Regions from separate parts of the Thalassotalea crassostreae genome, predicted to be linked through region 2. Evidence: predicted binding sites of a transcription regulator. Region 2 holds the regulator's gene; the other holds the start of a gene.
The links. Region 2 encodes NrdR, which represses ribonucleotide reductase genes. Its sites were predicted from a motif close to AAACACNANATNTNGTGTTT; they were not measured.
Positions count from the first base shown of each region.

Region 1: a site for NrdR is predicted at 1,428-1,447, ahead of nrdA (class 1a ribonucleoside-diphosphate reductase subunit alpha). Genes of this name have one in related genera too.

Region 1 covers NZ_CP017689.1:1,609,974-1,615,033, reverse strand. Annotated here, with positions in the region: gene ubiG (bifunctional 2-polyprenyl-6-hydroxyphenol methylase/3-demethylubiquinol 3-O-methyltransferase UbiG) at 1-532, shown strand, start outside; gene LT090_RS06920 (HAD family hydrolase) at 535-1,203, shown strand; gene nrdA (class 1a ribonucleoside-diphosphate reductase subunit alpha) at 1,573-3,843, shown strand; gene LT090_RS06910 (hypothetical protein) at 4,066-4,671, opposite strand; gene LT090_RS06905 (protein tyrosine phosphatase family protein) at 4,955-5,060, shown strand, end outside.
Region 2 covers NZ_CP017689.1:2,972,916-2,977,975, reverse strand. Annotated here, with positions in the region: gene hscA (Fe-S protein assembly chaperone HscA) at 1-846, shown strand, start outside; gene fdx (ISC system 2Fe-2S type ferredoxin) at 849-1,187, shown strand; gene glyA (serine hydroxymethyltransferase) at 1,397-2,653, shown strand; gene nrdR (transcriptional regulator NrdR) at 2,753-3,205, shown strand; gene ribD (bifunctional diaminohydroxyphosphoribosylaminopyrimidine deaminase/5-amino-6-(5-phosphoribosylamino)uracil reductase RibD) at 3,315-4,424, shown strand; gene LT090_RS12740 (riboflavin synthase) at 4,470-5,060, shown strand, end outside.

The DNA of each region.
Region 1 (5,060 bases), 1.4 Mb from region 2:
CGGTATTTTAGCCGAGAGTTTAGCTAGGTTAGGCGCCAAAGTAACTGGTATCGATATGGGTGAGGAACCTTTGAATGTAGCCAAACTGCATGCCCTAGAGGCAGGTGTTGAACTCGATTATGAGAAAATCCCTGTAGAACATAAAGCTGAACAATGCCCACAACAATATGATGTTGTAACGTGTATGGAAATGCTTGAGCACGTACCTGATCCATCTTCTATTGTTAACGCTTGTGCGCAAATGGTAAAACCTGGTGGATACGTATTTTTCTCAACATTAAATAAAACGACTAAATCGTATTTATTTGCCATTCTTGCCGCTGAAAAGATATTGAAACTTGTTCCAGATGGTACTCATGATTGGGATAAATTTATTCGTCCTAGCCAATTAATCGGCTGGGCTGAAGAATGTGGATTAAAATGTTTTGATACAACCGGTATACATTACAACCCTATTACCGAAAACCACAAGCTTGCACCGGGGTTAGACGTGAACTATATCTTAGCGTTTAAAATGCCAGAGCAAGACTAACAATGACTATGAAGCTAACCAATTTTAATGCTGTTTTATTTGATCTCGATGGCACCTTGCTAGACACCGCTGACGACTTAGGGGCAACGCTAAATCATCTATTACAGCATTATGGATTTGAAACGGTACAATCGCAAGAATACCGTATGGTTGCTTCCGATGGTGTCTACCCTTTATTAGACTTGGGGTTCAAAGAAGAATTGGTTAATTTCGATCGAGAATTATTACGTCAACAGTTTCTTCAATACTACGAAAAAAACATCGCCACACACACCACATATTTTGATGGTGTTGAGCAATTATTAATAGAATTAAATCAGCAGCAGATGCCTTGGGGTGTTGTCACCAATAAACCAGGTTTTCTGACCGACCCTTTGTTGTCTCAATTTGAACTTTTTCAGCATTCAAAAACAAACATCAGTGGTGATACGACGGCGAAAAGCAAACCCCATCCAATGCCGATGTTTTTAGCCAGTCGCGAAATAAATGTAGCACCAGAGCAAATACTATATATAGGGGATGCGAAAAGAGACATTGAAGCAGGTCACGCTGCTAGTATGACCACAGGTATTGCCAAATGGGGTTATATAAAAGACTATGACGAACTCCCTTCATGGGCGGCTCACCATACCCTAGAACACCCACTGGATATACTGTCGCTCACGAAATAATCAACTCGCACAAAGATCGTACAGGCGTTTTAAGTTGTTGTATTTATTAGGTATTTCAAATGCACCAAAACAGTGATTTTTGCACTACGAAAATAACCCAAAATTTTATTAAATTATTTTTTTTTCGATAAATAAATCTTGATCTTTTGTTAATAGACAGAAAACAAAGGATACTAAGTTAGTTGCTACTAACCTAATTACGGTAAGTAAAAATACCGATGGCCAAACACTATATATAGGGGTTGCAATAAGTCCTAAACCTCATTATCTTGTGTATATCAACAACAAAAATTATAAACGATGAACAGGAAACTGGCACCTATGAATGCCCCTGAAGCTAAGCTAAATATAAATAAAGATAATCAACCAATGAATAACAACCTTTCTGTCACCAAACGCAACGGTGAAAAAGAACCTATTGATCTCGACAAAATCCACCAGGTAATCGACTGGGCTGCTGAAGGCCTAGACTCTGTATCTGTTTCACAGGTCGAAATTAAATCACATATACAGTTTTATGACGGCATCAAAACCGAAGATATTCATGAAACGATTATTAAAGCCGCAGCGGATCTAATTTCAGAAGAAACACCTGATTATCAGTATTTAGCTGCGCGTTTAGCGATCTTCCATTTACGTAAAAAAGCTTATGGCCAATATGAGCCACCTGCACTTTACGAACATGTTCAAGCGTTAGTGGGCTCAGGTAAATACGATAAGCATTTAACTGAAGACTACACTGCTGAAGAATTTGCACAAATGGATTCGTTTATTGACCACGAGCGAGATAAAACATTCAGTTACGCTGCGGTTAAGCAGTTAGAAGGTAAGTACTTAGTACAAAACCGTGTAACTGGTGAAATATATGAAAGTGCACAGTTTTTATATATGTTGGTTGCGGCATGTTTATTTGCAAAATACCCTCAAGAAACTCGTTTACAATATGTAAAAGGTTTCTATGACGCTATTTCGACGTTTAAAATTTCATTACCAACGCCGATCATGGCCGGTGTACGTACACCTACTCGTCAGTTCTCTTCTTGTGTATTAATTGAAGCAGGCGACAGTTTAGATTCAATTAACGCGACTACGAGCTCAATTGTAAAATACGTTTCACAACGTGCTGGTATTGGTATCAATGCTGGTCGCATCCGTGCATTAGGTAGCACGATTCGTAACGGCGAAGCATTCCATACAGGTTGTATTCCATTCTATAAACACTTCCAAACAGCAGTAAAAAGTTGTTCACAAGGTGGTGTTCGTGGTGGCGCAGCGACTTTATTCTACCCATTATGGCATTTAGAAGTCGAAAGCTTACTGGTACTTAAAAATAACCGAGGTGTTGAAGAAAACCGTGTTCGTCACTTAGATTACGGTGTGCAGTTTAACAAAACTATGTACCAACGTTTGATCAAAGGTGGATACATCACGTTATTCTCTCCTTCTGACGTACCTGGTTTATATGACGCATTCTTCCAAGACCAAGACAAGTTTGAAGAGCTTTATGTTAAGTACGAAAACGACGAGTCGATTCGTAAGAAACGTATTAAAGCAATTGAATTATTCACTTTATTTGCACAAGAGCGTGCAAGTACTGGTCGTATTTATTTACAAAACGTTGATCACTGTAATAATCACAGTCCGTTCGACCAGAAAGTTGCACCGGTTCGTCAATCAAACCTTTGTTTAGAGATTGCCCTACCGACTAAGCCTATGGAAGATGTTAACGATCCAAATGGCGAAATTGCCCTTTGTACATTATCTGCATTTAACTTAGGTAAAATTGACAGTTTAGATGAACTTGAAGGACTTGCTGATTTAGCGATTCGTGCCCTAGATAGCTTATTAGATTATCAAGACTACCCAGTTCCAGCAGCATTTAATGCCACTATGGGTCGTCGTACTTTAGGTGTTGGTGTAATCAACTACGCATATTACTTAGCTAAGAATGGTGTGTTCTACTCAAACGGTAGTGCAAACAACCTTACACATAGAACATTTGAAGCGATTCAATATTACTTATTAAAAGCCTCAAATCAGTTAGCAAAAGAGCAAGGCGCTTGTCCACTGTTCAATGAAACTAAGCTAGCACAGGGTATTCTTCCTGTTGATACATACAAAAAAGATGTAGATAAGATTTGTACCGAAGACTTACACTTAGATTGGGAAGGTTTACGAGCGAGTATTAAAGAGCACGGTGTACGTAACTCTACGGTATCTGCACTTATGCCATCTGAGACCAGCTCACAGATTTCTAATGCGACAAATGGTATTGAGCCGCCTCGTGGTTTGATTTCTATTAAAGCATCGAAAGATGGTGTACTTAAGCAAGTTGTACCAGAGTATGAAAAGCTTAAGCATAACTATGAACTACTTTGGAATATCCCTGACAACACAGGTTATTTAGAGTTAGTCGCAATTATGCAAAAATTCGTTGACCAAACAATTTCTGCAAATACTAACTACGATCCAATGAAATTTGAAAACGGTAAAGTACCAGTAAAACAAATTTTAAAAGATATTCTATTAGCTTATAAACTCGGTGTTAAGACCATGTATTATCACAACACTCGTGATGGTGCAGATGATAGCCAAGGTGATATGGATGACGGCTGTGAAGGCGGTGCATGTAAGATCTAAATAGGTCTTATAAGTATTAATTTAGACATTAGAAAAGAAGGCTGCGGCCTTCTTTTTTACTTTAAGGGACTAATGCCATCCATAGCATCACGGCACTCGTAATTCCATTTACAGCGTTTGTCGAAAATACAGGGACTACTCTTGTTCATCCATGAACTCGTAGCATTAATACATCCTTGTATGTCATGTAACACTTTTCTACGCTTTAAGGGAAAACTATAATTAAAACAGTAAATTTAACGACAAACCGTCACTGCTGTAATCTCTGCCGCCATTAGCAATATATACAACTTCTCGATGATACGCGCTTACCGCAAAATGTTTGGTGAACCTTAAATCAATTCCCAACTCAGCTGTTGCACCAAGATGCATACGGACATCTTCATCAAAACATTCCGCACAGCCTGCCTCTAAAGCAAAATAAGTCAAAAATGCATCAGTAAATAAACTCAAACCAATATAAGGGGTTAAAAACGATTCATTGTTAAAATCATATTGGCCGCCAAGCTCCAACGACACCGCATAATCAGAGTAGCCATCATCGTTGTGAATAGACTCGAATTGACCACTTTCATTGGGAAAATTGCTCTTAAGGCTATTGTCATCTTGTATCAGCGAGCTGAAATACTTGTCACGTGTTACAACTAAGCCAGCTTTAAATGTGAAGTTTGTCACCTTATCTTTCTGCATCACACCGACTCTTAATGCTTCGATATTATCTTCATCATTTCTATCATGGGAAATATAGAATATATCTGACGTACTTTTGGCAAAACAGTTAACACTTAAACTTGCTAAAAATAGTAGAGAGAATAACTTAGTTTTCATGAAAGCTTCCTTTTTCAATGAGTGACAATTAATAATGGCTAAACTATTGTATTTAGTCAAAGATTTACCCTTTGAACACATACAGCTCAGTGATATTCGACCTTAAATTAACTGTGAAGTTCAAAGCTAAAATTCAAAGCTTAAGCTCTTACCTAAAGCGCACAGTATTAACAGACAGAACGCTATTTTGTACATTAACCCATTCAAGCATATACTAGCGTAATGACCTTCACTAACATTGGAAACGTAGGAAATGAAATCCCTCTCTATAATAATAAGTCTTATGTTGTTATTCAGTTTTAACGTATCTGCAAAACAAGAATTAATCGATCCTGAACTATCGGATCTAAAGAATTTTCAGATTAATACCGATACTATGGTCAGTTCAG
Region 2 (5,060 bases):
GGTTCTACTCGAGTGCCATTAGTACGAACTGAAGTAGGCAGCTATTTCAAACGCCAGCCATTAACGTCAATTGATCCTGATAAAGTTGTGGCCATAGGCGCAGCGATTCAAGCAGATGTTTTAGCTGGAAATAAACCTGACAGTGAAATGTTATTACTTGATGTCATTCCATTGTCGCTTGGTTTAGAAACCATGGGTGGATTGGTTGAAAAAGTAATCGATCGAAATACCACAATCCCTGTCGCTAAAGCGCAAGAATTTACCACCTTTAAAGATGGTCAAACAGCGATGGCAATTCATGTATTGCAGGGCGAACGTGAACTTGTTGAAGATTGTCGTTCGTTAGCGCGCTTCGAATTACGTGGTATTCCTGCAATGACAGCTGGAGCCGCTCATATACGAGTTACTTTCAAAGTGGATGCGGATGGCTTACTAAGCGTTACTGCCATGGAAAAATCGACAGGTGTTGAATCATCAATTGAAGTCAAACCGTCGTTTGGTTTAGGCGAAACTGATATTATCACCATGCTTAAAGATTCGATGACTAATGCTAAAGAAGATATGGCTGCTCGAATGTTAAAAGAGCAGCAAGTAGAAGCGGCACGAGTATTTGAAAGTGTTACAGCAGCATTAGCTGTTGATGGAAAAAATTTATTAACTGAAGAAGAATTAACAACCATCAATCATGAGTTGGCTAATATGAATTCGGTTTCACAATTAGACGATATTGCTGCCATTGAGGAAGCAATTGAAAAAGTAGATAAAATTACCGCGACTTTTGCTGAGCGTCGTATGGATTCTTCAATCCGCACCGCATTAGCAGGTCACTCGGTTGACGAGGTTTAATCATGCCACAAATTATTTTTCTTCCTAATGAAGAGTTGTGCCCTGACGGGTTAGTAGTAGAAGCGGATACTGGTGAAACAGTTTTAGACGTCGCTTTAAAGAACAATATTGGTGTAGAACATGCTTGTGAAAAAGTATGTGCTTGTACTACTTGCCATATGATCGTGCGTGAAGGTTTTGATTCGCTTGAAGAAAGTGATGAACTTGAAGATGATATGCTAGATAAAGCCTGGGGTTTAGAACCTGAATCTCGTTTAGGTTGTCAGGCGATTATTGCTGATGAAGATCTGGTCGTTGAAATTCCAAAGTATACGGTAAATATGGTGTCTGAAAACCACTAATTGTTACTGTACTAAAAGTAAATCGTAACGTTTTTAAGGGGCCTTTAGGCTCCTTATTTATTATCGGAATATGATAGTCATTAGACCTCAGTAGAAAGTCATATACAAGCGCTTTACGATCGGGCAAAATACCCGCCTAAATAAATTACACTTTTAATGCTTAAATGATCACTTAAGCGTTGATAAATAATTAAACCAGAGGAAATCCCATGCTAACTCGTGATATGAATATTGCTGATTTCGATGCAGAATTACATCAAGCAATGACTAATGAAGCTGAACGTCAAGAACACCACATTGAACTTATTGCTTCAGAAAACTACTGTAGCGCTCGTGTACTTGAAGCTCAAGGTTCGCAATTAACTAACAAATACGCAGAAGGTTACCCTGGTAAGCGTTATTACGGTGGTTGTGAGTTCGTTGATATTGCAGAGCAATTGGCAATCGATCGTGCAAAAGAGTTATTCGGTGCAACTTATGCAAACGTTCAACCTCACGCAGGTTCACAAGCAAACGCAGCGGTTTTCCAAGCACTTGTTAAGCCAGGCGGAAAAGTACTAGGTATGAGCCTAGCGCACGGTGGACATTTAACTCACGGTTCTCATGTAAACTTTTCTGGTAAGTCATACGAAGCATTTCAATATGGTCTTCATCCTGAAACAGGTGATATCGACTATGAAGAACTTGAGCGTCTAGCATTAGAGCACAAGCCTGAAATGATCATTGGTGGTTTCTCAGCATTCTCTGGTGTTGTAGATTGGGCAAGAATGCGTGAAATCGCTGATAAAGTAGACGCTTACTTTATGGTTGATATGGCACACGTTGCCGGTCTTATTGCTGCGGGTCTTTACCCTAACCCTGTACCACACGCACACGTTGTAACAACAACGACTCATAAAACTTTAGCGGGCCCTCGTGGTGGTTTAATTATTTCTGGTTGTAATGATGAAGCAATTGAGAAGAAATTAAATTCTGCAGTTTTTCCTGGTGGTCAAGGTGGTCCTTTAATGCACATCATCGCTGCTAAAGCGGTTGCATTTAAAGAAGCTTTACAACCTGAGTTTAAAGTTTACCAGCAAAACGTATTAGATAACGCCAAAGCAATGGTTGCTGTACTACAAGAGCGTGGCTACAAAGTTGTATCTAACGGCACAGAAAACCACTTATTATTATTAGATTTAATTGATAAAGATATTACTGGTAAAGATGCTGATGCAGCATTAGGTCGTGCTTACATCACAGTAAACAAAAACTCAGTTCCAAACGATCCACGTTCTCCGTTTGTAACATCTGGTCTTCGTTTAGGTACGCCAGCGATTACTCGTCGTGGTTTTGGTACTGCTGAAACAAAAGAATTAACAGGTTGGATTTGTGATATTTTAGATGATATCAACAACGAAGATACAATCAATTCGGTACGTGAAAACGTGAAAGAATTGTGTTCTCGATTCCCTGTTTATGCTTAATGCAAACTAAGCTAAATTAGATTAGAATGGTCGCTATTAGCGGCCATTTTTTTTAATAAATTTTGGTCATATACAACAAGTAGATACAACAGGAATTTTATGCATTGTCCATTTTGTGCAGCGGTAGATACCAAAGTAATAGATTCTCGTTTGGTATCAGACGGGCATCAGGTTCGTCGTCGTCGCGAATGCCTTGATTGTCGTGAACGTTATACAACGTTTGAGTCAGCTGAATTAGTTATGCCTCGTTTAATTAAACGTGATGGCTCTCGTGAACCATTTAACGAAGAAAAAATGCGAAATGGTTTATTACGAGCATTAGAAAAACGCCCAGTGAGCATCGAAAGTATTGAACTGGCAATCAATCATTTGAAATCAAAATTGAGAGCAACTGGCGAGCGTGAGATCTCAAGTGAGATTTTAGGTAACCTAATTATGGATGAACTCAAAGTTTTAGATAAAGTGGCTTATGTGCGCTTTGCATCAGTCTATCGTTCATTTGAAGATATCAAAGAGTTTGGCGAAGAAATTGCCCGACTTGGTGATGACTAACAATACATTTTGTTTATTTTATACATTCATGGCATAACGATGGATAGTGAGAGTTTTATCTGTGAACACTGAGCAAATAGCTAGCAAAAAATTAACCAACGAATCTTATATGCAGCGTGCCGTTGAACTGGCAAAGCGTGGCCAATATACGACGTCACCAAACCCGAATGTTGGTTGTGTGCTGGTTAAAAATAATCAAGTGATAGGTGAAGGGTGGCATAGAAAGGCTGGTGAAGGCCATGCCGAAGTTAACGCTATCGCTAATGCTAAAGAATTAGGTCATGACATCAATGGTGCTACTGCCTATGTAACGCTCGAACCGTGTAGCCACTTTGGTCGAACACCGCCATGTGCTCAAGGTTTGATTGATGCAGGCATTAAGCATGTGGTTATTGGCATGGTCGATCCTAACCCTTTAGTTTCTGGCCGTGGCGTTACTATGCTACAGAATGCTGGCATTAGCACAGAATCAGGCGTATTAGAGTCTGCGTGTCGCACCTTGAATCCCGGATTTATCAAACGTATGAGTCAAGGCAAGCCATTACTTCGTTGTAAAATGGCGGCAAGCCTTGATGGCAAAACTGCCATGCAAAGTGGTGAAAGTAAATGGATAACAGGAAGTAAAGCAAGACAAGATGTGCAAAGGTTTCGCGCAAAAAGTTGTGCCATTATAAGTGGTGCAGATACGGTTTTAGTGGATGACGCAACGCTTAATGTGCGTTATCAAGAACTAGGGTTTGCTAAAGATTCTATTGAACAGACAAATCTGCGACAACCGACACGAGTGATTATTGATAGTCAAAATAGGTTAACCCCAGTTTTATTATTAACATTAGCGCTATTCAAACAACAATCATCAATAATATTAGTACGCACGTCACTTGAAAAAACCGCCGAGTGGCCTCACTTTGTAAGTGAACTTAATGTTAGCGAGATTAACGGTAAAGCGAACCTAACCGAACTTATGTCAAAGTTAGGCGAAATTGGTTTTAATGAGTTGTGGTTAGAGTCTGGTGCTCGACTTTCTGGTGCGTTTATTGGTGCCGGATTGGTTGATGAATTGATACTCTACCAAGCGCCGAAGTTAATGGCTGAAAATAGTTTTGGATTATTTGATATACCAACGCTCACTTTGCTAAAAGATGCTGTACAATTGTCGTTTAAAGATGTTCGTATGGTCGGTGATGATTTAAGAATTATCGCTGACATTTGTAGCTAAAAACTATAGTTAATATTACTCAACGTAATTTGCGGAAAGGAATTAATGTTTACCGGAATTGTAGAAGCCGTTGGCAAAATCAACGCAATTAATTTAAACGCAGCTGGTGCGCGTGTCGTTGTCGATAGTTCAACCCTTGATATGTCAGATGTAAATCTTGGCGACTCAATTGCAACCAATGGCATCTGCTTGACTGTCGTTGCATTTGACTGCAATAGCTATAGCGCCGACGTCTCAAATGAAACATTAACTCGTACTGGCTTTGCTAACTATAAACCTGGGCAAATGGTTAATCTGGAAAAAGCGATGTTACCAACGACACGCTTTGGTGGCCACATGGTTAGTGGTCACGTTGATGCGATTGGTAAAATTGAAGCGATTAAACATAACGGCAACTCGATAGATTATTGGTTAGAGCTGCCAGAGCAAATCAAACAATACGTTGCTGAGAAAGGCTCTATTACTATTGATGGTGTTAGTTTAACGGTAAATAGTGTTGAAAATAACCGTTTTCGTTTAACGATTGTGCCACATACGACAGAACAAACTATCATTAGTAGTTATAAAGTGGGACAGCTGGTTAATCTAGAAGTAGATTTAATCGCCCGCTACATTGAAAGATTATTATTTTGTAAG